4 regions of the Bradyrhizobium sp. HKCCYLS3013 genome follow, and region 1 is predicted to be linked to each of the others. Evidence: predicted binding sites of a transcription regulator. Region 1 holds the regulator's gene; each other region holds the start of a gene.
What was found. The regulator PhoB, encoded in region 1, activates phosphate uptake and scavenging genes when phosphate is short. The targets are predictions, from matches to a motif close to TGTCATNNANCTGTCAT.

Region 1 (7,083 bases):
GAGCCGCTCGCGACCGTCGCGGATCGCCTCCAACAGTTCGACGACTTCGTCCCCGGTCTCTTCGCTGACAGAGGGATGCCAGATCAGGTCAATGCCGGACTGGCGCAACTCGTCGAACCAGCCGGACGCACCGCTTTCCAGGATCGACATCGTGCAGCCGCCGCAGCTCGCGCCCTGCAGCCACAGCATCCTGGTCATTTCGTCCGAGCCGGCCATCATCCGTACCCGCGCGCTCGATCCTATTTCGTTCTCGGGTTTAGCGCCCCGGCGCGAACGCTGGCAAGCTCCTCACCCGGCGCATCCTCGGAACCGCCCGGACGGCGGCCAAGCAGCACGGCGCCCGCCCAGATCAGGCCGAACAGTCCGATGGCGACGATCCCGAGGTTGGCGAGATCATCGCCCAGCGCGGTGACGACCTCGGCCCATCCGCCGGTGAAGCCAAGCCGGGGCGTCAGCAGCGCGACCGCCTCGACGCCGCCGATCACCAGCGCGATCGCGACCGAGGCGCCGGTGATGACCAGATTGTAGCGCCGCTTGCGCGCGGGATCCGTGAGCGCCCAGCGATAGGCGCCGGCCATCAGCACGCTGTCGGCGGTGTCGACGGTGGCCATCGCCGCGGCGAACAGCGCCGGGAATACCAGCACATGCGCCAGGCTCGCCCCGCGCGCCGCCTCGGTCGCCGACAGGCTGAGCAGCCCGATTTCGCTGGCGGTGTCGAAGCCCAGGCCGAACAGGAAGCCGAGCGGGTACATGTGCCAGGCGCGGGAGACGACGCGGAGCACCGGCCGCAGCAGACGAATGAGCAGGCCCCGCCCGGCGCTACCGGCGGCATCCATGTCGGAATGGGGGTGGGATGGGCGGCGCCAGAGGTTCACGAACAGCACCAGATTCGCGAAGGCGATCAGCAGCAGGAAGCCTGCGGAGACCGAGGCGCCGATGGTGCCGCCGATCGCGCGGATGGCGCTGTCCTCACTCAACAGATCTGCGCCGGCCACCAGGCTCACCACGATGGTGGCGATCACGACGACGCTGGAATGGCCGAGCGCAAAATAGAGGCCGGCGGCGCGCGGGGCGCGACCGTCCTGCACGAGCTTCCGCACCACATTGTCGATCGCCGCGATGTGGTCCGCATCGACGGCATGGCGCAGTCCGAGCAGCCAGGCCAGCATCGCGGTGCCGACGATGGCGGGCCGGTCGGCGTAGAGCGCGAATGCCCAGGCCCAGGCCACCGCATTGGCCGCGACCAGCCCAGCGACGAGCGCAACGGTCCTGCCGGGCTGCGACCGCCACCACAGCAGCCGCGGGGCACGAGGATGATCAATTGGAACAATCGTCATACTCGGACTATAGCAAGAGCCAGGCCAGTTCGGTAAAGCCCCGCTGCAGGCGAAAGCTACAGGAAAAAATCGGCTGCACTTGCCGGATCGCCCGCTCGCTTGGCAACCCGCTATCCAGTCGCGCACAGATCGTGACCAGCGGCGGGACCTCTCTCGTCCCCTCCCCCTTCACCGCGCCGAGGCACTCTGCGCCGCAATCTCGCGCTGCACGACCGCCTCGAACTGGCTGGCGGGCGCAGCGAACATCAGCCGGGTCTCCTCGTGGAACGCCGAGAAGATGCCGACAACGGTCGGCTGCCCGCCGACCTCGGCCAGGATCGGCGAGCCCGAATAGCCGAAATTGGCGAGGCAATGCACCGTCAGCAGCCGGGCATCGCTGGTCATGCCGGCGCTGCAATTGCGCTGGCCGGTCGGCGAATAGCGCCGCTCCTGGCCGTAGCCGATCTCTGAGATGGTTCCGGCGGTGGTCGCAGCCTGCAGTTCCTCGCGCGTCAGCGCCTTGACCGCGACCGGCTTCGACGGCAGCGCATCCTTCAGCACGATCAGCGCCCAATCGGCGGGCGAGCGGTCGAGCGACCATCTGTCGTGCCGGGTCGGGACGAAGTCCGGCGCCACGATCAGCTTGTCGGCGACCGACGATGCCGCCGGCGTGCCCCTGTTCATGCCGGCCAGGAAGCGGACATTGCCGGGGCTGACCTGCGCGACGCCGTTGAACACGCAATGCGCGGCGGTGAGCACGACGCGCGGCGCGACCAGAGTGCCGGTGCACCAGCCGCCGGTCGAGTATTGCGCGACGGTGACGACGCCGATCGACGACGCCGGCCACGAGGTGGGATCGACGACCTCGCCGATGTGGCGGTCGAGCCCGAGCAGTTGCTCCGGACGCGGAGCGGCGACGCCCGCCTCCGCCGATTCCGGCTTCGGCCGCCAGGCCGCAATGGCGCTCTGGGCCTGGACGCGCTGCGGCTCCGTCAGCTTGACCCTCTGCACGTCGCGGCCGGCCGATCGCACGCCGCTGCGACCCGCCATCACCAGCCAGGCGTAGCCCTGCACGACGTCCTGCTTCACGCCGCGACCGTCGAGCAGCATCAGGCCCAGCATGTATTGCGACTGGGCGAAGCCCTGCGCTGCCGCGCGGCTGAACCAGCGGCCGGCTTCGCCATAATTGCTCGCGACACCTTCGCCGTTGACATAGGCGATGCCGAGATAATGCTGGGCGACGGCGAGGCCCTGATCGGCGGCCTTGCGATACCACGCCAGCGCCTCGGCGGGGTTGCGCGGTTGGCCCCAGCCGAAGGCCTCCATGAAGCCGACGTCGAACTGCGCCCGCGCATCGCCCTTGGCGGCCAGCGGCAGCAGGCGGCGCATCGCCGCGGCGTGTTGTCCGTTTCCCGCCGCGGCGACCGCGTCTTCGAGCTCGGCGGCCGCGGCGCCCGCCGCGCTGCCGAGCAGGACGGCTAGAGATATGATGATGATCTTGATCAAGGGCGTCCGCTGGGACCGAAACATCGTCAGGGGCCGCCGAGCTGACATGATCAAGACGGCGGCGGCGTGGCGGAAAGCGGACCACGATCTCCTCAATCGGGCCCCCTCGCGCCTCACACCTGCTTCATCCTCACGCCCGATCGCCCCTTACACCTGCTCGCTCTTGGCGAAGCGATCATCGAGCGCATAGCCGGCGCCGCGCACGGTGCGGATCGGGTCCTGCTCGCGGCCCGGATTGAGCAGCTTGCGCAGGCGGCCGATATGGACGTCGACCGTGCGCTCGTCGATATAGATGTCGCGGCCCCAGACGCTGTCGAGCAGCTGCTCACGGCTGAACACGCGGCCGGGATGCTCCAGGAAAAACTCGAGCAGGCGGTATTCGGTCGGGCCGAGATCGATCGGCCGTCCCGAGCGCGCCACGCGGCGCTTCTCGCGGTCGAGCTCGATGTCGCCATAGGACAGCACGGTCGCCAGCCGCTCCGGGCTCGCCCGCCGCAGCAGGCCCTTCACGCGCGCCAGCAGCTCCGGCACCGAGAACGGCTTGACGATGTAGTCGTCGGCGCCGGTCGCGAGGCCGCGCACGCGCTCGCTCTCCTCGCCGCGCGCGGTGAGCATGATGATCGGCAATTGCCGGGTCTCGGACCGCGCCCGCAGGCGGCGGCACAGCTCGATGCCGGACAGGCCCGGCAGCATCCAGTCGAGCACGACGAGATCGGGAACGCGCTCCTTCAGCCGTGTGTCGGCCTCGTCTCCGCGCGCCACCGTCTCGACCTCGTAGCCTTCGGCCTCGAGGTTGTAGCGCAGGAGCGTCGTCAGCGCCTCCTCGTCCTCCACCACCAGAATTCGGGCGCCCATGTCAGAACCGTCTCTCTCAGTTGCCGGGGATCGTCGATGCGAAGCTCGTCATGTCGCCCTTCGGGCGCTTGTCCATGATCTGCTGGCCTTCGATCATATAGAAGACGGTCTCCGCGATGTTGGTCGCGTGATCGCCGATGCGCTCGATGTTCTTGGCGCAGAACATCAGATGGATGCAGAACGAGATGTTGCGCGGATCCTCCATCATGTAGGTCAGGAGTTCGCGGAACAGCGAGGTGCAGATGGCGTCGACCTCCTCGTCGCCCTTCCACACCGTCATCGCCGCCGGCAGGTCGTGCGCGGCATAGGCGTCCAGCACCGTCTTGACCTGCGACTGCACCAGGTCGGTCATGTGCTCGAGCCCGCGGATCAGCTTGAGCGGATGGAAGTCGCTCTCCAGCGCCGCGACGCGCTTGCCGATGTTCTTGGCGAGATCGCCGATGCGCTCCAGATCGGTGGCGACCCGCATCGCACCGACGATCTCGCGCAGGTCGACCGCCATCGGCTGTCGCCGGGCGATGGTAAGAACGGCGCGCTCCTCGATGATGCGCTGCAGCTTGTCGACCTCGGCGTCGGTGGCGACCACCTTCTGGCCGAGCGCGATGTCGCGCCGCACCAGCGCATCGACGGAATCGACGATCAGACGCTCGGCGAGGCCGCCCATTTCCGACACCAGCCGGGTGAGATCCTGCAGATCGCTGTCGAACGCCTTGGCGGTATGTTCACTGGCCATGATGATCTCCTGAAGTCAATGTCGTCGGCGTCAGCCGAACCGGCCGGTGATGTAATCCTGGGTCCGCCGATCGCTCGGCGAGGTGAAGATCTTGCTGGTGTCGTCGAACTCGATCAGCTCGCCGAGATACATGAAGGCGGTCTTGTCGGAGACGCGCGCCGCCTGCTGCATGTTATGCGTCACGATGGCGATCGTATAGTTTTCGGCGAGCTCCTGGATCAGCTCCTCGACCTTGGCGGTCGAGATCGGATCGAGCGCCGAGCACGGCTCGTCGAACAGGATCACCTCCGGCCGGACCGCCACGGTGCGCGCAATGCACAGCCGCTGCTGCTGGCCGCCTGACAGCGACAGGCCCGAAGCGTTGAGCTTGTCCTTGACCTCGTTCCACAACGCGCCGCCGCGCAGTGCCTTCTCGACCCGGTCGTCCATCTCCGACTTGGAGATCTTCTCATACAGCCGGATACCGAAGGCGATGTTCTCGTAGATCGTCATCGGGAACGGCGTCGGCTTCTGGAACACCATGCCGACCCGGGCCCGCAGCAGGTTGAGGTCGAGCTTGGGATCGAGGATGTTGGTGTTGTCCAGCATGAGCTGGCCAACGGCGCGCTGGCCCGGGTAGAGATCGTACATCCGGTTGAAGATGCGCAGCAGGGTCGACTTGCCGCAGCCGGACGGGCCGATGAACGCGGTGACGCGGTTGGTCCCCAGCGACAGGTTGATGTTCTTCAGCGCGTGGTGATCGCCGTAATAGAAGTTCAGGTTGCGCGCGGTCACCTTGGCGGGGGCTTCCGGCAAAACCTTGCCGTTCAGCGCGGCGGGATTGGGCTGGCTGACGGATACGGACAGGTCGGTCATTTTGCGTTCCTCTCGGCGCCGAGAATGCGTGCACTGACATTCAGGGCGAGCACGGCCAGAGTGATCAGAAGGGCTCCGCTCCAGGCCAGCTGCTTCCAATAGGCATAGGGGCTCTGGACGAAGTTGTTGATGGTGACGGGCAGGTTGGCCATCGTCTTGGAGAGGTTGAGGCTCCAGAACTGGTTCGACAGCGCAGTGAACAGCAAGGGCGCGGTCTCGCCGGCGACGCGGGCGGTGGCCAGCAGCACGCCGGTGATCAGGCCCGAGCGCGCCGCGCGATAGGCGATGCGCCGGATCACCAGCGATCGCGGCAGGCCGAGCGCCGAGGCCGCCTCACGCAGCGGGTTGGGCACCAGCAGCAGCATGTCCTCGGTGGTGCGCAGCACCACGGGGATGACAATGACCGCCAGCGCCAGCGAGCCAGCGAGCGCCGAGAAGCCGCCCATCGGCACCACGACAGCGCCATAGATGAACAGGCCGATGATGATCGAGGGCGCCGACAGCAGGATGTCGTTGATGAAGCGGATCACCGAGGTCAGGCGGTCGTTGCGGCCGTACTCGGCCAGATAGGTGCCGGCGAACAGGCCGAGCGGCGCGCCGATGCCGACGCCGATGACCGTCATGATCAGAGAGCCGACGATGGCATTGCGCAGGCCGCCTTCGCTCGAGCCCGGCGGCGGGGTGTCGGCGGAAAACACTTGCAGGCTGAGGCCGGCGAGGCCGTTATAGAACAGCGTGAACAGGATCAGCGCCAGCCAGGTGACGCCGAACAGCGCGGCGGCGACGCAGAGGCCGCGGATCACGATGTCCCTGCGGCGTCGGCGCGCATAGATCGGATTGACCGGCGTATCGGCGGTGAGCGAATCTGCGCTGGACATGGCTTATTTTCCCGCCTTTGCTTGGAGCCGCATGAGCATCAGGCGCGCGCTCGCCAGCACGAAGAAGGTGAGCACGAAGAGCAGCAGGCCGAGCAGGATCAGGCTCGACTGGTGCAGGCCGTCGCTCTCCTGGAACTCAGAGGCAATGGCGGCCGAGATCGTGGTGCCCGGCGCGAAGATCGACGATGAGATCCGGAACGAGTTGCCGATGATGAAGGTCACCGCCATCGTTTCGCCGAGCGCACGACCCAGCGCCAGCATGACGCCGCCGATGACGCCGACACGGGTGTAGGGAATGACGACGCTGCGCACGACCTCCCAGGTGGTGCAGCCGACCCCGTAGGCCGCTTCCTTCAGCACCGGCGGGACGGTCTTGAACACGTCGACCGAGATCGAGGTGATGAAGGGCAGCACCATGATCGCCAGGATCAGCGAGGCGTTGAACAGACTGAGATAGGACGGCGGACCGGCGAAGATGTCCTGCAGCACCGGGATGCCGGAGCAGAGATTGATCATGAACGGCTGGAACGTGTAGGCCAGGAACGGGCCCAGAACGAAGAAGCCCCACATGCCGTAGATGATCGAGGGAATGCCGGCGAGCAGCTCGATCGCAATGCCGATCGGACGGCGCAGCCATTGCGGGCACAGCTCGGTGAGGAAGATCGCAATGCCGAGACCCACCGGAATCGCGATCAGCATCGCGATGAAGGACGTGACCAGGGTGCCGTAGATCGGGCCGAGCGCCCCGAGCACCGGCGGATCGGCCGACGGCGCCCAGCGCCGCGTCCACAGGAATTCGAAGCCGTAGGCCTTCATCGCCGGCCAGGCGCCGATGATGAGAGAGATGATGATGCCGCCGAGGATCAACAGGACCGAGATCGCGGCGAGCCGGGTGATCCAGTAAAAGGTGACGTCGCCAAGCTTGAAGGCACTGAGCGCG
Region 2 (7,083 bases), on a different contig from region 1:
CCCCGGGGCCGAGCGAGCGCTGCACCATCACGGTGTCGCACCAGCGGCCGTAGCGGTAGGCGACGCCCGGCAGCAGCCCCACTCTGGCGAATCCGAAGCGTTCGTGAATGCCGAGCGAGGCGACGTTGTCGGCGTCGATATAGCCGATCATCTGCCGATATCCCGCCGCGGCGGACGCATCGATCAGCGCCTGCATCAGCAGCCGGCCGACACCACGGCCGAGATGCTCATGGTGGACATAGATCGAATGCTTGACCGCGAACCGATAGGCCGGCCGCTTCCTGAACAGGACGACATAGGCATAGCCCACGACCTCGCCGCGGAATGTCGCAACCAGATGCGGCAGGCGATGATTGCGCAGATTCTTGCGCCGCTGCTTGAGATCGTCCGGCTCCGGCGCGCCGGAACCGGGGGCGCTGTCCTCGACCCCGCGGCGGACGTGCCGCCGGTAGATCGAGAGCATGGCCTCGACATCCTCGTCCCGGGATGGCCTGACGAGGACCGGCGGCTCGGTCTCGCCAGCCGTGATCGCGCTGTCCATGGTTCGAATTACTCTGCGCAGACATAGGTGTGGAGCCGGATCCGGCCGGACTCGTCGAGCTCCTTGTACAGTCCCTGGATCTCGACGTCGAAGCCGGGATAGGCGTTGAACGCCCGCTCGAACATCTTGAGGTAATCGATCATCGGCTGGGCGCGCGCGGAGAGCCGCTCGCCCGGAACGATGGTAGCGATGCCCGGCGGATAGACCACGAACGGCGTCGTCGCAACGCGCCCGGCGATCTGGTCGATCGGCAGGTAATCGACCTCGTTGCGCATCAGTGCACGCGCTGCCTCGCGCGGCGACATCGCGATCTCCGGCAAATGCTGCGGCTGGAACTGCTTTGCCTGCAGCGCGCTCACCTCGGCCTCGCGATAGAACCGATGCATCTCGCCGCAGAGGTCGCGCAGCCGCAGCTTGCCGTAGCGCGCAAAGCGCTTCCGGGTGAACTCCGGAATGGCGTCCTCCAGCAGCACGTTGTCATCGTGGAGCCGCTTGAAGGCGACCAGGCCGCTGATCAGGGTTCCGGCCTTGCTGGCCTCGACACCCGGCGTCAGCAGGAACAGCAGCGAGTTGAGGTCGTTCTTCTCCGCCACGATGCGGTTCTCGCGCAGATATTGGGCGACGATCGGCGCCGGGATGCCGTGGTCGGCATAGCCGCCGGTGGCGCGATCAAAGCCTGGGGTCAGCAGGGTCAGCTTGTTCGGATCGGTCATGGTGAAGCCGGCGGCGAGATCCGGAAAGCCGTGCCATGCGGCCCCGGGCGCGAGCTGCCAGAGGGACGCGTCGGTCGCGAGCTGGTCGGTCGAGATCGCCTCCCAGGCCACATCGTGGCTGGCTCCGGGATTGGCCGCATCGGGAATCGAGACGCGATCCGGCACGAACGGCTCGAAGAACCAGCGCCGTGCCGGATCCTTCTCCTTCTCCTCGAATTCCCTGCGCATCGCCCGGATCTTCTTGCGCAATTCGATGCCGAGCCGGATCGTGTCGTCCCACAGCACCTCGCCGGAGCGGCCCTTCATCATCTGCGCGCCGACGTCCAGCGAGGCGAACAGCGGGTAGAACGGCGATGTCGAGGCGTGCTGCATGAAGCTCTCGTTGAAGCGCCGATGCTCGATCCGCCGCCGCTGCCCCTTGATGTGGCGGTCCTTGACGTGGATCTGCGAGGCCTGGGAGAAGCTCGCGAGCTGCTTGTGGGTCGATTGCGTGGCGATGATGCCTGGTGCGTCGGGTCCGAGATCGCCGAGGCCCATGGCGAAGCGGCCGGCATAGAGCGGGTGGAACTTCATGAACCCCGCCCAGGCCTCGTCGAACATGATGTAGTCGCAGAGGTGGCCGATCCGCTTCAGGATCATCTCGGCGCTGTGGATCGTGCCGTCATAGGTGCACTGCTCGACCACCGCGACGCGGAACGGCCGCTCCTTGCGCCAGGCGTCGGGGTCCTTCACCAGCGGGTTGTCGCGGATTTGTTGCCGCAGGTGCTGCTCGTCGAGCAGGTCCCAGCGCATCGGGCCGATCAGGCCCCAGGGGTTGCGAACTGTCGGGACGTAGATCGGGACGCCGCCCGAGATGAGCAGCGCACCATGATGGGCCGCCTTGTGGTTGTTGCGGTCGAACAGCACGAGGTCACCATCGGTGACCAGCGCGCCCAACACGACCTTGTTGGAGGTCGAGGTGCCGTTGAGGACGAAATAGGTCTTCTCGGCGCCAAAGATTTGCGCCGCTTCCTTCTGCGCGCGCAGCGCCGGTCCCTCATGGGTCAGGAGATCACCGAGATCGAGCACGGAATTGTCAAGGTCGTCGCGGAATACGGCTTCGCCGAGATGCTCGACGAAGATCCGGCCGATCGGGCTGCGGCTGTAGAACACGCCGCCATTGTGGCCGGGACAGGTCCAGAGCTGGTTGCCTTCCTCGGCATAGTCGACCAGCGTGCCGAAGAACGGCGTCTTCAGCGTCTCCGCGTATTGCTTCAGCCGGCTGATCAGGTTCTTGGCGATGAAGGCGGGCGTCTCCTCCGACAGGAAGACATAGCCGTCGATGAAGTCGAGCACCTCGACCGGCAGATCCTCGAACCGCTTGCGGCGGATCAGGAGGATGATCGGGAAGTCCAGTCCGCGCCGGCGCATCAGATTGATCAGCGACGCCGTCTTGCCCTCCAGTCCCTTCTTGCCCCAGTCGACGACCATGCAGCCGATCGCGGCGTCCGTCTGCACCGCGATCTCGGCGTCCTCCAGCTTGCGGGCGCGCACCACCTCGAAGCCCGAGCGCTGGATCTCCTCGATGATCTGGTTGAAGCGGACGCCGGCGAGATCGTCGGTCTCGAACACGGGCGCGGCGAACAGGAAGGTGAAGCGGCGGAAGTAATCCATGAGCGTCTTTCGGGCTGGGTGGGGCAGCCACCTGTCGTCACGTTCGATGACGGTTCGATGACAATTGGGCGCCTCACGGAGCTTGTCTCGGCCGTCTCGCGGTGGCAATCGTCCCGAACCCGAGTGACGCTGAAAGGATCCGCGGTGCTTCCTGAATGGATCAGCCTTGATTGTGCGGCCCCGTCCGAACTCCATCGGCAGGCGGCGCTGGAACGCCAGGCGCAGTTGACCAAGCCGTTTGGCGCCCTTGGGCGATTGGAGCAGGTGGCGGTCGAACTGGCGGCGCTGCAGGCCCTGGAACGGCCGGGGGCCGACAGGGTCCCGGTGGTGCTGTTCGCAGGGGATCACGGCATCGCGGCGCAGGGCGTGTCGGCCTATCCGCCGGAAGTGACGGTGCAGATGCTGCACAACTTCGCGGCCGGTGGTGCGGCGATCTCGGTGCTGGCGCGCAGTCTGGGCTGCCCGCTTGAGGTGGTCGACGTCGGGACGCTGGCGCATGAGCCGGTGCCCGGCGTCGTCGTCGACAAGCCGCGGCGCGGCACCCGCGATTTCAGCACCGAGGCGGCGCTGACGCCGGAGGAGGTTGCGTTCGCGGCCGAAGCCGGACGGCGGGCGGTGCTGCGGCAGGCCGATCACGCGCCGCAACTCGTGATCTTCGGCGAGATGGGGATCGGTAATACAACGTCGGCGGCGGCGATCGCCGCCGCGCTGCTGTCCTGTGCGCCTGTCGACACCGTCGGCAGCGGCACCGGGCTCGACGCCGACGGGCGGGCCAGGAAGGCCGCGGTGATCGTCGACGCATTGCGGCGACACGGGCTCACGGCGGGAGCGGCCGTCGCGGACATCCTGAAAGCGGTCGGCGGCTTCGAGATCATCGCGATGGCCGGCGCGATCGTCGCCGCCGCGCAGCGGCGCTGGCCGGTGCTGGTCGACGGCTTCATCGTCTCGGTCGCGGCGCTGGTTGCCGTCCGCCTCAATCCGTCCTGCCGTGCGTGGCTGCTGTTCTCGCATCGCTCGGCCGAACGCGGCCACGCCATTGTGCTCGACGCGCTCGGCGCGCGTCCTCTGATCGACCTCGATCTGCGGCTCGGCGAGGCCTCCGGCGCCGCCACCGCGCTGCCGATCATCCGGCTGGCTTGTGCGCTTCACGGGGGCATGGCGACCTTCGCGGAGGCCGCTGTATCAGGAGCCAAGCCCTGATGCGGATCGATCTGCTGCGGCACGGGACGACGGGGCGGGACGGCCATCTCGACGGCCGTACCGACCCGCCGCTCAGCGACCTCGGCTGGGACCAATTCCGGCGGCAGACGCAGAGCCGGATCTGGCGCAGCGTTGTCAGCTCGCCGTTGGCGCGCGCACGTGCGGCGGCGGAGGACTATGCGCGACAGGCCGGCTGCGCGCTGGACATCGATGCGGACTGGAGCGAGCTCGATTTCGGGCACTGGGACGGGCGAAGCCGCCGTGACCTCGCCGCCGAGCCCGGGGGGAAAGGTTTGCTCGACGCCTTTCATGCTGATCCCACAGTCCGGGCACCGGGCGGTGAGAGCTGGGTCGATCTGCGAGCGCGTGTCACGCGCGCGACTGATCGCATTCTGGCAAAGTCCGGGCCTGCGCCGGTTCTGGTGGTGACGCATGGCGGCGCCGTGCGTGCCGCGCTGTCGCATCTGCTCGGCTGGCCGCTGCGCCAGCTATGGAGCCTGCGTATCTGTCCCGGCACGCGGATCACACTCGAAGCCGGGCAGGGCGATGATGGTGTAGCTTGGGGCGAAATCGTCGAGATCATTCAGCCATGACGCTTCGTGAATTCTGGATTGCATTGCAGTTCCTGACGCGGCTGCCGACCCCACGCGTCGCGGAGTCGCGACCGGACGATCTTGCGCGGGCGTCGGTCTGGTTTCCGGCCGCGGGACTGGTGATTGGCGCCTGTCTGGCGCTGATCGCCCGCCTTTTTCATGAGGCCGATCCGTGGATCGTCGCGCTGGCCGTGCTGGTCGCCTGGATCTGGATCACCGGCGCGCTGCATCTCGATGGGCTCGGCGACGTCGCTGATGCGTTCGGCGCCGCGCATGGCAAGCCTGAACGCTTCATCGCCGTGCTCGGCGATCCCCATGCCGGCAGCTTCGCCGTGGTCGCGATATCGCTTCAGATCGCCGCCAAGCTGGTGCTGATCGCCGAGCTGGCCACGGGCCCGACGGCCTGGGTGCTGCTGCTGATCCCGGCTTGGGCACGGCTGGGAACGCTGGTCTGCACCAAGACGCTGCTGTCGCTGAAGCCGGGGCTCGGCGCGAGCGTCGCGAACAGCGTCGGTTGGAATGTCATTATCGCGTGGGGCGGCGTGCTCGTGATCGCCGCGCTGGCCGGCGCGGTCCCGACGCTGCTCGCCATCGTGCTCCTGCCGGCGGTCGCATTCTATTGGCAATGGCGGCTCGGCGGCATCACTGGTGATTGCCATGGCGCTAGCATCGAGGTCACGGAAACACTGCTGCTTGCCGCCTGCGTGCTCGGCTAGAAGGCGCCGCCGAGCGCCTGCGCCAGCCGCTGCCACTCGGACTCGTCGCCTGGCAGGCCGAAGCGCAGCCAGTTTGGCTGAGCCGGAAAACGCCGGACGTGGATGCCGTGCCGGGCGAGCCGCTCGGCCAATGCGGCAGCATTCGCGTTCTCGACCAGCCTGAACAGGGGTGTTCCGCCAAGAGCCCTGGAACCGAGGCTGTGAATTTGGCAGCCGGACGCGGTCAGCATCGTATCGAGCCGTTGTCCGTCGGACACCAGCCTCACGCGTGCGTCCCGCAGCCATTGGTCGTCAGCCAGAGCAATCGAACCTATCGCAAGCGCAGGTCCAGACACGGCCCATGGACCCAGCGCACGGCGCAATTGATCGGCCAGGTCCTGGGAAGTTATGGCAAAGCCGAGCCTCAATCCTGCCAGGCCGTAAGCCTTTCCGAACGATCGCAACACCAGAGTGGCTGGTGGCAAGTTCGGAATCAGGCTCGCCTCCACGGGACAGAAATCAGCAAAAGCTTCGTCTACCACAAGCAGGCCGTTGCGACGCGCGAGCGTCACGCCGAGCAAGTGGAGCGTGGCGCGTGGCAGCAATCGTCCAGTGGGATTGTTCGGGTTGACCACAATGGCGACGTCTGCTTCCGCCAGCGCATCGACCTTGTCGACCAAACGCACTCGGTGACCGCAGCGGCGCCAGCAGAGCTCATGTTCTTCGTAGGTCGGCGCAAACACAGCGACCGAACTTGAAGCGCGCAGGCGCGGCAGAATCTGCAGCAGCGCTTGGGTGCCTGCGGCCACAACAATCGATGCGGGTGTCTGCAGGCGGTACCGTGCAGCGGCAACGGACAGCAGCGCGTCCTCGTCGGGCTTGCTGGGCAACCGTGTCCAGCTCTCAGCCGGGACCGTCGGCACGGGGTAAGGGATCGGATTGATGCCGGTCGACAGATCGATCCACGGCAGCGGTGCGTCCGGGTAGAGACGGCTGACCGCAGCGAGATCGCCGCCGTGAAGGATCGCTTCCGGCTCATCCTTATGCGTGCTAGTCGCTCTGTCGTCCATCTCGTTCCTTTACATGCCTTTCCTTCAGCGGAGATCGATGTTCGTCTCTCTCGCGCTCACGGCGCTCCTCGTCGAGGCGGCGGTCGGCTATCCCCAGGTGCTGGTGCAGCGGATCGGACATCCCGTGATGTGGATGGGCGCGCTGATAGCATGGGGGGACCGCCGCTGGAACAGGGCAGCAGACAGCTTTGCCGCACGACGCGCGCGCGGCATTGCGCTCGTGTGCCTGCTCGTCGTCGGGATGATGGCCACCGGCCTCATTGCAACATGGGTCGTGCAGGCGCTCGTCGGCGAGCCGGTTGCAACCATCATCCTTGGTGTGGCGGCAAGCAGCCTGCTGGCCCAGCGCAGTCTCGATACGCATGTCGCCGCGGTCGCAGAGGGGTTGGAGCAGCAGGGACTCGACGGCGGCCGCCGGGCCGTGGCGATGATCGTCGGCCGCGATCCCGAGCGGCTGGATGAAGCCGGCGTCGCGCGGGCTGCGGTCGAGAGCCTGGCTGAGAACTTCTCCGATGGTATCGTTGCGCCGCTGTTCTGGCTCGTCTTCGGCGGTCTTCCAGGCATCCTGATCTACAAGACTCTCAACACCGCCGACAGCATGATCGGTCATCTCTCTGA
Region 3 (7,083 bases), 380 kb from region 1:
TCGCGCTCGGCGGTTCGCAAGCGAATTTCGAACCTGCCGTCACGTTCTTCAAGGACCTGCGCAAGAACGATCCGATTGTGCCAAAGCAGACGTCCTACGCGCGTGTCGTCTCGGGCGAGATCCCGATCCTGTTCGACTACGATTTCAACGCCTACCGCGCGAAATATACCGAGAAGGGCAATTTCGAGTTCGTGATTCCCTGCGAAGGCTCGGTGGTCTTCCCCTACGTCGTCGGCCTGGTGAAGAACGCACCCGACAAGGACAAGGCGAAGAAGGTGATCGACTATCTGCTCTCCGACAAGGGCCAGGCGATCTGGACCAATGCCTATCTGCGCCCGGCGCGACCGATCGAGCTGCCGGACGCGGTGAAGAACAAGTTCCTGCCGGACAGCGACTACGCCCGCGCCAAGAGCGTGAACTGGGGCGATATGGAAGCCGCGCAAAAGGGCTTCGTCGATCGCTATCTGTCCGAAGTCCGCTGAAGGAGCACCGCGCCTCCGCCGGAGAGGATCCGGCGGAGGCGCACTTGATCACATGTCGCACAGTTCATTCGTCCGGCTCTGCCTGCTGCCATTGGCAGCCGTCACCGCGGCCTTCTTCCTGCTTCCGATGGCGAGGCTGCTCGTCACCGGCGCCGAGGGACCGCACGGTCTGGCCGAATATCTCGCGATCATCCTCGAGCCGCGCTACCGCACGACACTTCTCAACACGCTGGCGCTGGCGGCGGCCACCACGATCGCGACCCTGGTCATCGCGACGATCGCCGGCCTGTTCCTGCAGCGTCACCGGTTTCCCGGCCGCGCGCTCCTGGTCGCGATCCTGACGTTTCCGCTCGCGTTCCCGGGCGTCGTGGTCGGCTTCATGATCATCCTTTTGGCTGGCCGCCAGGGGCTGATCGGCGAGATCTCGTCCCGGCTCACCGGCGACAAGCTCGTATTCGCCTATTCGATCTACGGGCTGTTCCTCGGCTATCTCTATTTCTCGATTCCGCGGGTGATCCTCACGATCATGGCTGCCGCGCAGAAATTGGATCCGGGCCTGGAGGAGGCCGCGCGCTCGCTCGGCGCCGGCCCCTGGGCCGTGCTGCGCGACGTGATCCTGCCGGCCTTGACGCCGGCGCTGATCGCGTCCGGCGCGATCGCGTTCGCGACGGCGATGGGCGCGTTCGGAACGGCATTCACCTTGGCCACGAACATCGACGTGTTGCCGATGCTGATCTACACGGAGTTCACGCTGGCCGGAAACCTTGCCACCTCGGCGGCGCTCTCGGTCGGGCTTGGCCTGATGACCTGGCTGATGCTGGCACTGGCGCGCTCCTTCGCCGGCAGCTCCGTGGCAGCGGCAGGGTAGGCACGTGCGCGACGGAGCCATCTTCATCCTTCAACTGCTGTTCACATTGCTGGTCGCTGCCTTCCTGGCCGTGCCGGCCGGCCTTTCGATCGTGGCGGGTGTGACCGTCAACTACTTCCGCGGCATTCAGTCCGGCGTGACCTTGCAGTGGGTGGCCCAGGTCTGGGAGCTCTACGCGGGCACGATCATGGCGTCGATCCTGATCGCGCTGGGTACGCTGGCGGTCACGCTCGTGGTCGGTGTTCCCGCGGCCTACGCGCTGTACGTTCGCGGCGGACGGCTGGCGCGGCTGGTCGAGGAGATCATCACCTTGCCGCTCGCGATTCCCGGGCTCGCCATCGCGCTGGCGCTGTTGCTCACCTATGGCGGGGCCGGAAGCTTCCGTCGCTCGTGGCTGTTCATCCTCGTCGGCCATGTGATCTTCACGATGCCGTTCATGGTGCGGTCCGTCATGGCGGTGTTCTCGACGATCGACGTGACATCGCTCGACGAAGGCGCCGCATCGGTCGGAGCCGCGCCATGGCGCCGCTTCATCGACGTCATCGTTCCCAACGCCGCGCCCGGCATCCTGGCGGGCAGCCTCATGGTGGTGACACTATCTCTTGGAGAGTTCAACCTGACCTGGATGTTGCATACGCCGTTGACCAAGACACTGCCGGTCGGTCTCGCCGACAGCTACGCATCGATGCGGCTCGAGGTCGCATCCGCCTACACGCTGATCTTCTTCGTCATGATCATCCCGCTGCTGGTGGCCATGCAATGGGTCGGCGAGAGAGGAAGCCTGCGGTGAGCACGATGACCCGGCATGGAGCCGCCCTCAAGGTGGAGAATTGCGGCAAGACCTTTGCCGACGGGACGTGCGCGCTCGCGCGCGCCACGCTCGACATCGCGCAGAGCGAGACGCTGGTGCTGCTGGGGCCGTCCGGTTGCGGCAAGACCACGCTGCTGCGGATCGTGGCCGGGCTCGAAACGCCCGATGCGGGCGGGCGCGTGCTGTTCGACGGCAGGGATCTGACGCGACAGCCGATCGAGAAGCGCAATGTCGGCATGGTGTTCCAGTCCTACGCGCTGTTCCCCAACATGACGGTCGCGAACAATATCGGCTACGGGCTCAAGATCCGCCGCGTGGCCAAGCCGGAGCGCGCCGCGCGCGTCGCCGAGCTGGTCGCGCTGACCAATCTGGGCGGTCTTGAAGACCGGCGCATCGATCAGCTCTCGGGCGGTCAGCGTCAGCGCGTCGCGCTGGCGCGCGCAGTCGCCATCCGCCCGAGCGTGCTGCTGCTCGACGAGCCGCTCACCGCACTCGATGCCGCCTTGCGGGAGCGCCTGCGCGGCGAGCTCAACGGCCTGTTGCGCACGCTCGGCATCACGGCGATCTACGTCACGCATGATCAGGCTGAAGCCATGGAGCTCGGCGACCGCATCGTCGTGATGCGCAAGGGCGCGATCGCCCAGATCGGGACGCCGCAAGAGGTCTATTTTGCGCCGGCCGATCGTTTCGTCGCGGAGTTCGTCGGCGCGGCCAACATCATCGAGGCGCCGCTCGACGGCGGCCAGCTCGTTCTGCCGGGAGGCCGGCAGCCGATCGCGGATCCCGGTCCACGCAACCTGGCGGTGGCGATGGTTCGGCCGGAAACGATCGCGATCGTCGACGCCGCGGTATCGAGTCTGACCGGCGTCGTCGACAGCGTCCGCTTTGCCGGCGACCGGCAGCGGATCGTTGTCCGCGATGCCGCCTCGATCGCACTGACCGTGGACGCGCCGAATACGATCAGGGTCGCTGCGGGCGAGCGGATCGGCCTGCGGATTGCGCCCGGGTCCATTCGTCTGCTGCCGGAGAAGGGTTGATCAGCCGATGACCAAGAGCCCCGTCACCATTGCCCAGATCTCCGACCTGCACATCAAGGCGCCCGGCCGGCTCGCCTACCGCCGCGTCGATACGGCGCGTGCGCTGGCCCGTTGCATCATGGAGCTCAACCGGTTCGCGCCGAAGCTCGATCTGGTGGTGATCTCGGGCGATCTCGCCGATACGCCGTCGCCGGCCGAGTACGATCATCTGAAAGATCTTCTTGCCGGCCTCGAGATTCCATTCGCCGCCGTACCAGGCAATCACGATTCCCGCGAACTGATGCGCGCGGCGTTTCCCGGCGCTGCTCATGAGCAGTCGGCGCCACTGAACCAGCATGTGGAACTGGCCGGTCTCGATCTGCTTCTGCTCGATTCCAGCGTGCCCGGCCATCCGCATGGCGAATTGGACGAGGCGAGTCTACAATGGCTCGATGCCAGGCTGTCCACCTCCAGCGAAAGGCCGGCCCTGCTGTTCCTGCACCACCCGCCATTCACCACCGGCATCTGGCACATGGACCGGCAGAACCTGCGCAATGCCGACGATCTCGCGGCGATCCTCGCGCGCCATCCGCGGGTGCAACTGATCGGATGCGGTCACGTTCATCGCGCGACGCTGACCCGGTTTGCGGGCATTCCCTGCACGATCTGTCCAGCGCCGAACCATGCCGTCGCGCTCGATCTGGCCGAGCTGCGCCCGCCATCCTTCCGGGTCGAGCCGCCGGCCTTTCACCTTCATGCCTGGTTTCCAGGACCGGGCTTCGGAACGGTCGTCACCCATCAGGTGCCGATCGGCGATTTCGACGGGCCGCATCCGTTCTTCAATCAGGACGGCTCGCTCATCGACTGAGCGCGCACGGGGGAGTAGCGGACGTCTGGTCTAGCTCTCCACCTCGAACGTCACGCGCTCCGCGGCGAAACGCGAGCGCTTGCTGACGAGCGGCGTCCCGTCGGCATCGACATCGGTGCTGTCGACCACCAGCACCGGACGGCCAAGCGCGAGGTCGAGCCGCGCGGCGTCGCTCGCGTCGGCGATCGCCGCCGTGATTCTGGTCGCGCCGCGGCGATAGTCGCGAATGCCGTAATGGGCGAGCAAGGCGGTCATCGAGCGCACCGACGCGAAGATGTGGCCGGCCTCGGGGAAACGCTCGGCCGACAGCCAGGATGTGCTCACGCAGATCGGCGTCTTGTCGGCGAGACGCAGCGCCTCGATCCGCACCAATGGTGCGCCCGTCTTCAATCGCAGCTCGCGCGCGAGCTCGCGCGTCGCGGGCTCTTCGGACGCTGCGATCAGCTGTCCACGCGGCTCGCGCCCGCCGGCCCCCACGATCTCGGAGAACCTGGTGCGCGATCTCAGAGGATATGACAGACGAGGCGCTTCGACATAGGTGCCGCTGCCGCGCTCGGCGCGCACGAGGCCGCGCTCCGCCAAGGTCGCGAGCGCGCGACGCACCGTATGACGGTTGACGCGATAGGTTTCGGCGATTTCGGTCTCGCCGGGCAGGCGCGTTCCGGCCGCGAAGCGGCCGTCGGCGATGTCGCGCTCGATGCCGTCGGCCACCCGCCGCCACAGCGCCACGCCCGAGTCGGCGCCTTGCATGCTCATCCACGGCTCTCCGCTGTCCGGCCTGAAATCACGCCCATGTCATCAAACAGTCATGGCGCTTCGCTACGAAGTTGTCTATTAACATAGACAACTTCGAGACGGCAAGATCGGGATGACGATGGACGGCGAGACCACGATGCAGGACCGGCGCAGGGCGGCTATGCGGGTATTGGCGCATGCCTCGCATGCGGACATCCGCGCCAGGCTGAATGACCTCGCGGTGCCTGAGTATCGCGATCTTCGTCCGGCGGAGAATGGCCTGGTGATGCTGCGGGGACGGATCGGCGGCGACGGTGCGCCGTTCAATGTCGGCGAGGCGACGGTGTCGCGCGCCGCGGTGCGGCTCGAGAGCGGCGAGGTCGGGTTTGGCTATGTGCTGGGACGTGACGCCGACAAGGCGCGCCTGATCGCGCTGTGTGACGCGATGATCCAGTCATCAAGCCATGTGCGATCGATCGAGACGCAGGTGGTCGCACCGTTGCAGGCGCAGATGCGTGCATCGCGGGCCGACCGCGCGGAGCAGGCTGCGGCCACGCGTGTCGATTTCTATACGATGGTGCGAGGAGAAGGCTGATGGGTGCCGCCGCTTCCGATCTGCAGCCCGGCTTCGCCGACAATGTGCTGTCCGCGCAATCCACCTTCCGTATCGTCATGGAGGCCATGGCGCGTCCGGGAAGCGTGCGACAGGTCGAGGGCCATGTCGGCCGGCCGTCGTCGTTGATGCCTGGTGCCGCCGCGATCGCGTTGACCCTGTTCGATCACGATACGCCGATCTGGCTTGATGCTTCGCTCGCCGGCACGTCCGAGGTCGGCGCCTGGCTCAAGTTTCACACGGGGGCGCCGATCGTCGCCGACGCGGCGCTCGCCTGCTTTGCGGTCGCGGCGGATCCGGAAACGCTTCCCGATCTGACTTCATTCGCGCTCGGCAGTGCCGAATATCCCGATCGCTCGACGACGCTGGTCCTGCAGGTGCCGAGCTTGTCCAGAGGTCCGGCGTTCGAGCTGCGTGGTCCGGGCATCGACGGGACGACATCGTTCCGTGCGACGGTCGCGCCGACTGACCTGTTCGAGCGGCTGTCGATCAATGAGAGGCTGTTTCCGCGTGGTGTCGACGTCGTGCTGGTCGATGGCTCGTCCATCGTCGCCATCCCGCGAACGACCCGGCTCGTTTCCGCAGGAGAGTGAGGCATGTATGTTGCCGTCAAGGGTGGCGAGCGCGCCATCGAGAACGCGCACCGGCTGCTGGCGCATGAGCGCCGGGGTGATCGCGATGTGCCGGAGCTGTCGCTGGCGCAGGTCTCCGAGCAGTTGGGGCTCGCCGTCGATCGCGTGATGAGCGAAGGCTCGCTGTACGATCGCGAGCTCGCGGCGCTGGCGATCAAGCAGGCGCGCGGTGATCTGATCGAGGCGATCTTTCTGGTGCGCGCCTTTCGCGCGACGCTGCCGCGCTTCGGCGCGAGCGAGCCGGTCGATACCGGCGCAATGCGGGTGCAGCGGCGTGTCTCGTCGACCTTCAAGGACATTCCCGGCGGCCAGGTGCTCGGGCCGACCTTCGACTATACGCATCGGCTGCTCGATCCGCAGTTGGCGGCCGGCGTCGAGCCGGAGCTGCCGGCCCGTGCCGAGGCGCCGAATGCGCCGACGCCGCGTGTCACCGATATTCTCGGTCAGGACGGACTGATCGAGCCGTCGCCGCAAGCCGAGGTTGGCGCGCCGGTCGGCGATCTCACCCGTGATCCCCTGAGCTTTCCCGCCGACCGCGATCTGCGGCTGCAGAACCTGGCCCGTGGCGATGAGGGCTTTCTGCTCGCGCTCGGCTACTCGACCCAGCGCGGCTATGGCCGCAACCATCCCTTCGCCGGCGAAATCCGCTTCGGGGACGTCGAGGTCGAGTTCGTGGCCGAGGAGGTCGGCTTCGCGGTGCCGCTCGGATCGGTCGAGCTGACCGAATGTCAGATGGTGAACCAGTTCAAGGGCTCGGCGACCGAGCCGCCGTGCTTCACCCGCGGTTATGGCCTCGCCTTCGGGCAGAGCGAGCGCAAGACGATGTCGATGGCCCTGGTCGACCGTGCCCTGCGGGCGCGCGAGCTCGGCGAGGACATGGTTGCACCGGCGCAGGATGAGGAGTTCGTGATGTCGCACTCCGACAATGTGCAGGCGACCGGGTTCGTCGAGCATCTGAAGCTGCCGCATTATGTCGACTTCCAGTCCGAGCTCGGCCTGCTGCGCAAGCTGCGCCGGGAGTTCGCCGAGGCCAATGCCGCTCCCGAATTGAAGGAAGC
Region 4 (7,083 bases), on a different contig from region 1:
GTGTGTGCAGCCGGCATCCTGACGCCCGACGTGGGCGGCAAGGCGACGACCAAGGAGGTGACCGACGCCGTCATCGACGCGATCCACGGCTCCAACGTCTGAGGCGTGCCACTCTCTTGCACAATTTCGGCGTGTTCCGCGTCGCGCTTGCAATGGACGCTGCGGGGCGTATATCAGCGCTTCCGCTGCGTCCGCGCATGCTAATCACATGCATGTCATGGTGACGCGAGACACGGACTTAAGTGACCTGGGCTTCAGGAGAAAGGACACATCATGCGTCGTCACCGTCGAGCCAAGATCGTCGCGACTGTCGGTCCCGCGAGCAATTCTCCGGAGATGCTGAAAGCGCTGTTCCTCGCCGGTGTAGACACATTTCGTCTCAATTTCAGTCACGGCACGCAGGCCGATCACGCCAGGGTCCATGCCGCGGTCCGCGCCCTCGAGAAGGAGGTGCAGCGGCCAATCGGCATCTTGATGGATCTGCAGGGTCCGAAGATTCGTGTCGGCACGCTGCGCGACAAGAAGATCCAGGTCGAAGCCGGCGAGACGATTCGGTTTGTCCTCAACGGCACCGAGGGCGACAAGACGTCGATTCCGTTGCCACATCCGGAGATCTTTGCGGCGGTCGCGCCCGGTCACGATCTTCTGATCGATGACGGCCGCGTGCGGGTGCGCGTCATGGGCCTCGGCGACGACTGGATCGAAGCCAAGGTGATCGTCGGCGGCGCGATCTCCAATCACAAGGGCGTCAATCTGCCGGGCACGATTCTGGAGCTGTCGCCGCTGACGGCCAAGGACCGCTCCGATCTTGCCTTTGGGCTCGACCTCGGCGTCGACTGGGTGGCGCTGTCGTTCGTGCAGAAGCCGTCCGACGTGCTGGAGGCGAGGGGCCTGATCAATGGCCGCGCCGGCATCATGTCCAAGATCGAGAAGCCGGCGGCGCTGGAGCGCATCGACGACATCATCCAGCTGTCGGACGCGATCATGGTCGCGCGCGGCGATCTCGGCGTCGAGATTCCCAACGAGGACGTGCCGGGCAAGCAGAAGGAGCTGGTGCGCGCCTGCCGGCTCGCGGTGAAGCCGGTGATCGTCGCGACGCAGATGCTGGATTCGATGGTCGCGACGCCGACGCCGACCCGCGCCGAGGTCTCCGACGTCGCGACCGCGATCTATGACGGCGCCGACGCGGTGATGCTGTCGGCGGAATCGGCCAGCGGGCAATACCCGCGCGAGGCGGTCGCGATGATGGACAGCATCATCAAGGCAACCGAGGGCCACAAGATGTACCGCTCCATCGTCGAGGCGACGCAGCCGGGCGAGGAGCAGACCGCACCGCATGCGGTGGCGACCGCCGCGGCCGACCTGGCGTCGGCGATCCACGCCAGGGCGATCGTGGCCTATACGTCGAGCGGAACTTCGGCCTCCCGCGTTGCGCGCAAGCGGCCGAGCCTGCCGATTCTGGCGATCACGCCGAACGAGGACACCTCGCGGCGCATGTGCCTGTTGTGGGGCGCGCACAGCGTGCTGTCGCAGGACGTGCAGAACTACGAGGAAATGGTCGAGCGCGCGACCTTCTTTGCCATGCAGGAGGAGTTCGCGGAAGCCGGCGACCTGCTCGTCGTCGTCGCCGGCATCCCGTTCGCGCAGGCCGGCACCACCAACAATCTGCGCGTCGTCACCATGCCGAGATAGGAGGCCGATTTTCCCTGTTCGCGCCGCCCGCCTGTCGCCTGATTGTCGCACCGCGCTGGTATCGCGGGGCAGTGACGAAGGGCGTCGCGAGTCGTCGAACGAGCGGTGTCCGGTCGCGGTCCGGCAGGACGGGTTCTGCCAGTGAGGCCGTTCGTCATCGCGGTGTCATCAGGGGCTGTTAGGTGGGCGCGCATGGGACTTGAGACTGCTGGTGAAGAAAGCCCGGCTCGGCGCTTTCGGACGTTGTTCATCTCGGACGTTCATCTCGGAGCCCGCGGCTCGCAGGCCAATCTCCTGGTCGATTTCCTGCGCCACCATGATGCCGATACGATCTATCTGGTCGGCGACATCATCGATGGCTGGGCGCTCAAATCGAGCTGGCATTGGCCGCAGTCGCATAACGACCTGGTGCAGAAGATGCTGCGCAAGGCGCGCAAGGGCGCCAAGGTCGTTTACGTCCCCGGCAATCACGACGAGTTCCTGCGCGGCTACTACGGCACGCATTTCGGCGGCATCGACGTCGTCGAGAACATCGTGCACACCGGCACCGACGGCAAACGCTATCTGGTGATCCATGGCGACATCTTCGATCTGGTCGTGCAGAACGCGCGCTGGCTCGCCCATCTCGGCGACAAGGCCTACGATTTTGCGATCCAGATGAACCGGCTGGTCAACTTCTTCCGCCGCATGTTCGGCGTGCCCTATTGGTCGCTGTCGCAATGGGCCAAGCAGAAGGTCAAGAACGCGGTGAACTATATCGGCGCGTTCGAGACGGCACTGGCCTCCGAGGCGCGCCGGCATGGCGCTGACGGCGTGATCTGCGGCCACATCCATTGCGCCGTCATCCGCGACCAGGACGGCATCCGCTACATGAATTGCGGCGACTGGGTCGAAAGCTGCACGGCGCTGGTCGAGCACGAGGACGGCCGCTTCGAGATCCTCACCTGGACCGATCCGCAGCGGCAGCCGGCGCCGGTTCCGCAGCTGGCCGCCCGCGCCGCCTGACACCGGCTCCCTTGCCTCTCGGCAATCGGGCGCGGTAAAATCGGGGCATGACAGCTCATTCCCCGATCCTGCCCGTGACCGCCGCCGACATCGATGCGGCGGCACGCGTCCTCGCGCCCGTGGCCGTGCGGACCCCGCTGCTGCCGGCTCCCGTGCTCAGCGAGCGCTTCAAAGCGAACGTTTTCGTGAAGCCGGAGGTGCTGCAGCGGACCGGCTCGTTCAAGTTCCGCGGCGCCTACAACAAGCTGGCGTCGATCCCGCAAGCAGCGCGCGGCAACGGCGTCGTCGCATTCTCCTCCGGCAATCATGCGCAGGGCGTCGCCCATGCCGCCACATTGCTGGGCATGGACGCCACGATCGTGATGCCCTCGGATGCGCCGGCGGCCAAGCGCGAGCGCACCAAGGCGTTCGGCGCCGACGTCGTGCTCTATGATCGCGACCGCGAGGACCGCGAAGCGATCGCGCGCGACATCGCTGCAAAGCGCGGCTCGACGGTGGTGCCGCCCTATGACGATCCCTTTGTCATCGCCGGGCAGGGCACCGTCGGCCGCGAGATCGCCGACGACCTTGCTGCGCTCGGCCTGTCGCCGGATCTGGTGATTGTGCCTGCTTCCGGCGGCGGGCTGCTTGCCGGCGTCTCGACCGCGGTGAAGGCGCGATATCCGCAGACGCAGATGATCGTTGCCGAGCCAAAGGGCTTCGACGACCATGCGCGCTCGCTGCGGGCCGGTCACCGCGAGGCCCACGATGCAAAGGGCCGAACCATCTGCGACGCGCTGATGGCGGCGATTCCCGGCGAGATCACCTTCGCGATCAACAGCCAACTTCTGTCGGCTGCGGTCGAGGCCTCGGATGAGGAGGTGGGGCGGGCGGTCGGCTTTGCCTTCCGGGAGCTGAAGCTCGTGGTCGAGCCCGGCGGGTCGGTCGGGCTCGCGGCATTGCTGGCCGGCCGGCTGGACGCGGCGGGCAAGACGGTGGTGATCGTGCTCTCCGGCGGCAATGTCGACGCTGAGCTCTACGCCCGGCTGATTGCCTGACGATCAAGCCTCAGCGAAAGCCGAGGCCGCCTCTTGCCGATCCTCCACCACCCATCCGCAGTCCGGACTGCGCGACGTGCGGCGCGCCCCGCGTCGGGCCGCCTTGACCCCGCGCCATCGACGGATGCGACGCGTTGATGTTCGGCTTGAACGGTCCGGAATTGCCGGGGAAGGGACGCCGGACCTCGCGGGTGTCGAATGGCCGACCAGGACTGCGCTTCAGTGGGTCGCGCTGGATTTTCGTAGTCACGGGCGGATTTGCCGGCGGCATGATCCTGTCGCGTAACCTGGTCTGAGCGATTGGCCTGGGATCAGCGACCTTGCCGGGGCCTGTGTTGTTGACGGCATCGCCTTTCGTGACGACCGTGGGCGGCAGCGGCCCGTGCGGCGGCATGGTGGTGGTCGGCAGCTTCGGCTGCGGGATCTGGGCGCCCGGATTGAACGGTCGCGCGATCGGCGCCAGTTGCGGCGGCATCATGAGGCGGCTCGGTTGGAGCACGGGGATGGGCCGAGGCTGTCCCTGCAGCCGCAGCGCGACCGGCGCATATGGACTGTCGGCATAGGATTCACGGAAGCTCCGATAGGCGGCCGGCGAATTCGCCAGTACGGCCTCGTGCCACGCCGCGGCCTGCACGAGGCCGGCGAGCAGGGCGCGGATGCGGTCGGCGAGCGGATCGCGCGGATACATCGCGATGAACTCGCGATAATATTGCGGACGGTTCTCCGACAGCACGTAGTCATAGGCCTGCCGCACGGACCGGCTGGGCAGGTCGGCCGCCATCTGGATCACCGGCGCATTCTCGGCAGGGCGCGCGGCCGCGACCAGCGTATCCCCGAAGAAGGTGAAATCGCCGGTGAGCGAAGAGCTTTCCCACGGCGTCTGCCGGCCGTCGGTGGTCTGGTTGACCTGCAGACGGATGCGCTTGAACAATTGCTCGATCGGCAGGTTCGGCTGTCGCGCGAGGTTGAGGAAGGCCTGCGCATAAGGGCTGTGCTCGCCGCGGCCGTCGAGCGCCTCCGCGCCGGGCGAGGTCGAGTATCCGAGGATGGAGCCGTTCGGCGCGTCGACGATGGCCAATCCGCGTCCGGCATCGTTGATGGCAGGGAATGGATTGTTGCGGCAGGCGTCCAGTACGACGATCCGCATGCGGCTCGGGATGGCGTCGAGCGTCGCCATCAGATCCACCAGCCGGATGGTCCCCGTCGTCAGGTCGGAGGGCGCTGAGATACGGGCATCGATCGGGATCAGATAGTTCTCCCCCGCGAGCTGAACCCCATGGCCGGCGTAGTAGACCATTGCCACGGTGTTCGGGCCGTGTGCTGCCACCCGGCTCGAAAAATCCTCCACGACCTTGAGCATCTCGTTCTGCGTCAGGTCGGTCGCCGTGATCACCTCGAAGCCGGCCGAGTTCAACAGCTTGGCAACAGCATGGGCGTCGTTGTCCGGGTTCTCCAGCGGCGGCGCGTTCTGATAGCTCGCATTGCCGATCACGAGCGCGACGCGTGGCTCGGCTCCTTGAGGGATCGCGGCGGGCGTGTTGCTCTCCCTTGCCGGTGAGGGAGCTGCCAGCGCGCGTGGTGGCGTGTGAAGGGTGTCGAGCTCACCGCCGGCGGCGAACGCCGAGTCCGGGCCGATCCAGGCCATCAGGCCCAGCAGCGCGGACATGAGCAGGGATTTCCAGGCGGACGTTACAGCGCGAAATTTCGGAACGGACACGGCGTTCTCCTCAAGCATGCGCAAAGCGAATGGCTTGAGGAGCAGGCTACGCAGATCACGCAGTGGCGTACGTGATCCGCGTCACCCATCAACGCGGCACCCTTGGTGCTCAGTGATCGAGGTTCAACAGGAGGTGGCCGAGATGCTCTCGGCCTACGAGAAGAATGCGATCTTCTCAGGCTGGGTCATGCGACGGATCGGTGCCAGCGAGTCATTGGCGGGCGCCTGTGGCCGCTGCAGAAGGCCGTTCGACAGGAGTGTCGATCCCAGCGACGGCTCGTAGGCAGGCTTGGGCATCGCGGATGCGCTGGTGCTGTGAGCCGCGGCAGCGGTCGGGCGGACCTGCTGGCTCGGCGCAACGTCGGCCTGCGGGGCCGCTGCGGGAGATTGAGCTGCGACCGCAGCCGCCACGGCGGCCAGGGTCTCGATGGTGATCGCCTCCGGAAGCGGTGGCGATACGGGCGCGCTGGGGATTGGCGCCGGGACTGGAGGCGATGCCATGCGCGGGGCCGCCGTGGGCGGGGCCGGCATCGGAGGGGCAGACATCGACGGAGCAGACACCGGCGGGGCAGACACCGGCGGGGCAGGCATCGTGGGCGCAGCCGGAGCCGGCGCCGCCGTGGCAACCGGGGCTTCTGCCGTGGTCAGCACGAGATCCGGCTCCGACGGCGCTGTCTCGCTGAAGCTCGCGACGATGTCGTCGTCGACCGAGGTCGGCTCCTCAATGTCGAAGCCGAGCGTCCTGACCCGGCTGAACTCCTCGTCGTCGATCGGGTCGAGGACACCCATCTCCGCCGCGACCAATTCCAGAATAGCTTCGTCTTCGGCTTCTGCGGCGGCGGCGTCATCCAGGGCCGCCGCGGCGTGCTGCTCGATCTCGAGCAGGGCTTCGTCCACCGACGGCTCCGTCGCAGCTTCCGGGGGCTGCACCACTGCCGCAGTTTCGGCGTCAACGATCCTGGCGTCGACTGCTGCGGCCGCCACGATCACAGCGTCAGCAGCCGAGGAGGTCTCAACCACTTCCATCGCGGCCACCGCCGCAACGAGCGGAATGGCGATCTCGAGCGCTGCCTGGGACGCCTCGCTCTGTTCCGGTGCAGGCTCCGGCTCCGAGACCACCATCTCGGCGGACGGACTTGATGCGACATCAGGCGCTGGCGAAGCGGCGGCCTCGGCCGCCGGACTGATCTCGTCGGCCGCAGGCGGAACGCTCGCTTTCTCCGCCTCGAGCTCCTTCAGCCGCGTCTTGATGATCTCGAACGCCGCAAGCAGCGCGACCTTGGGGTCGGCGCTCGCAAGCTGATCGCAGGCGGCCTCGATCGATGTCACCTGCGAATCGATCAGGTCACAGATCCGGGAATCGGCGCCGATCTCGCGCCAGCGCCAGGAAATCTCCTTGATGATTCGGATGCCCTTGCGCACCGGCGCCAGGTTCTGCTCGAGGGCCATGCGGTCGACCGCAGAGGCGGCGGCCAACGCGGCGTCTTCGACCGTGGCACGGATCGCGGCGAGCGCTTCGGGCAGCGCCTTGCTGTCCGCCTGCTCGAATTCCTGCTGCTGCTGACGCTGCGAGGCAAGAGCGTGCTCGATGCGGGCGACGGCGTCGAGCACCATGCTGGTGTCAGCATTGCG

Region 2: ACQR1F_RS28880 (Orn/Lys/Arg decarboxylase N-terminal domain-containing protein) is a predicted target of PhoB. The motif match lies at 2,954-2,970, and genes of this name have one in related genera.
Region 3: phnF (phosphonate metabolism transcriptional regulator PhnF) is a predicted target of PhoB. The motif match lies at 4,839-4,855, and genes of this name have one in related genera.
Region 4: ACQR1F_RS19540 (UDP-2,3-diacylglucosamine diphosphatase) is a predicted target of PhoB. The motif match lies at 1,845-1,861, and genes of this name have one in related genera.

The regions. Positions count from the first base shown of each region.
Region 1 is NZ_JBNPTK010000001.1:301,983-309,065, reverse strand. It holds gene ACQR1F_RS01420 (HupU protein) at 1-216, opposite strand, end outside; gene ACQR1F_RS01415 (HoxN/HupN/NixA family nickel/cobalt transporter) at 240-1,337, opposite strand; gene ACQR1F_RS01410 (trypsin-like serine protease) at 1,506-2,822, opposite strand; gene phoB (phosphate regulon transcriptional regulator PhoB) at 2,970-3,677, opposite strand; gene phoU (phosphate signaling complex protein PhoU) at 3,694-4,410, opposite strand; gene pstB (phosphate ABC transporter ATP-binding protein PstB) at 4,441-5,265, opposite strand; gene pstA (phosphate ABC transporter permease PstA) at 5,262-6,143, opposite strand; gene pstC (phosphate ABC transporter permease subunit PstC) at 6,147-7,083, opposite strand, start outside.
Region 2 is NZ_JBNPTK010000022.1:48,491-55,573, reverse strand. It holds gene ACQR1F_RS28885 (GNAT family N-acetyltransferase) at 1-541, opposite strand, end outside; gene ACQR1F_RS28880 (Orn/Lys/Arg decarboxylase N-terminal domain-containing protein) at 550-2,907, opposite strand; gene cobT (nicotinate-nucleotide--dimethylbenzimidazole phosphoribosyltransferase) at 3,052-4,107, shown strand; gene ACQR1F_RS28870 (histidine phosphatase family protein) at 4,107-4,700, shown strand; gene cobS (adenosylcobinamide-GDP ribazoletransferase) at 4,697-5,416, shown strand; gene cobD (threonine-phosphate decarboxylase CobD) at 5,413-6,465, opposite strand; gene cbiB (adenosylcobinamide-phosphate synthase CbiB) at 6,503-7,083, shown strand, end outside.
Region 3 is NZ_JBNPTK010000001.1:679,501-686,583, forward strand. It holds gene ACQR1F_RS03260 (ABC transporter substrate-binding protein) at 1-482, shown strand, start outside; gene ACQR1F_RS03265 (ABC transporter permease) at 535-1,350, shown strand; gene ACQR1F_RS03270 (ABC transporter permease) at 1,355-2,140, shown strand; gene ACQR1F_RS03275 (ABC transporter ATP-binding protein) at 2,146-3,198, shown strand; gene ACQR1F_RS03280 (phosphodiesterase) at 3,206-4,045, shown strand; gene phnF (phosphonate metabolism transcriptional regulator PhnF) at 4,076-4,801, opposite strand; gene phnG (phosphonate C-P lyase system protein PhnG) at 4,920-5,375, shown strand; gene phnH (phosphonate C-P lyase system protein PhnH) at 5,375-5,986, shown strand; gene ACQR1F_RS03300 (carbon-phosphorus lyase complex subunit PhnI) at 5,990-7,083, shown strand, end outside.
Region 4 is NZ_JBNPTK010000010.1:205,078-212,160, reverse strand. It holds gene ACQR1F_RS19550 (tartrate dehydrogenase) at 1-102, shown strand, start outside; gene pyk (pyruvate kinase) at 274-1,692, shown strand; gene ACQR1F_RS19540 (UDP-2,3-diacylglucosamine diphosphatase) at 1,885-2,697, shown strand; gene ACQR1F_RS19535 (threonine ammonia-lyase) at 2,745-3,734, shown strand; gene ACQR1F_RS19530 (caspase family protein) at 3,745-5,451, opposite strand; gene ACQR1F_RS19525 (hypothetical protein) at 5,605-7,083, opposite strand, start outside.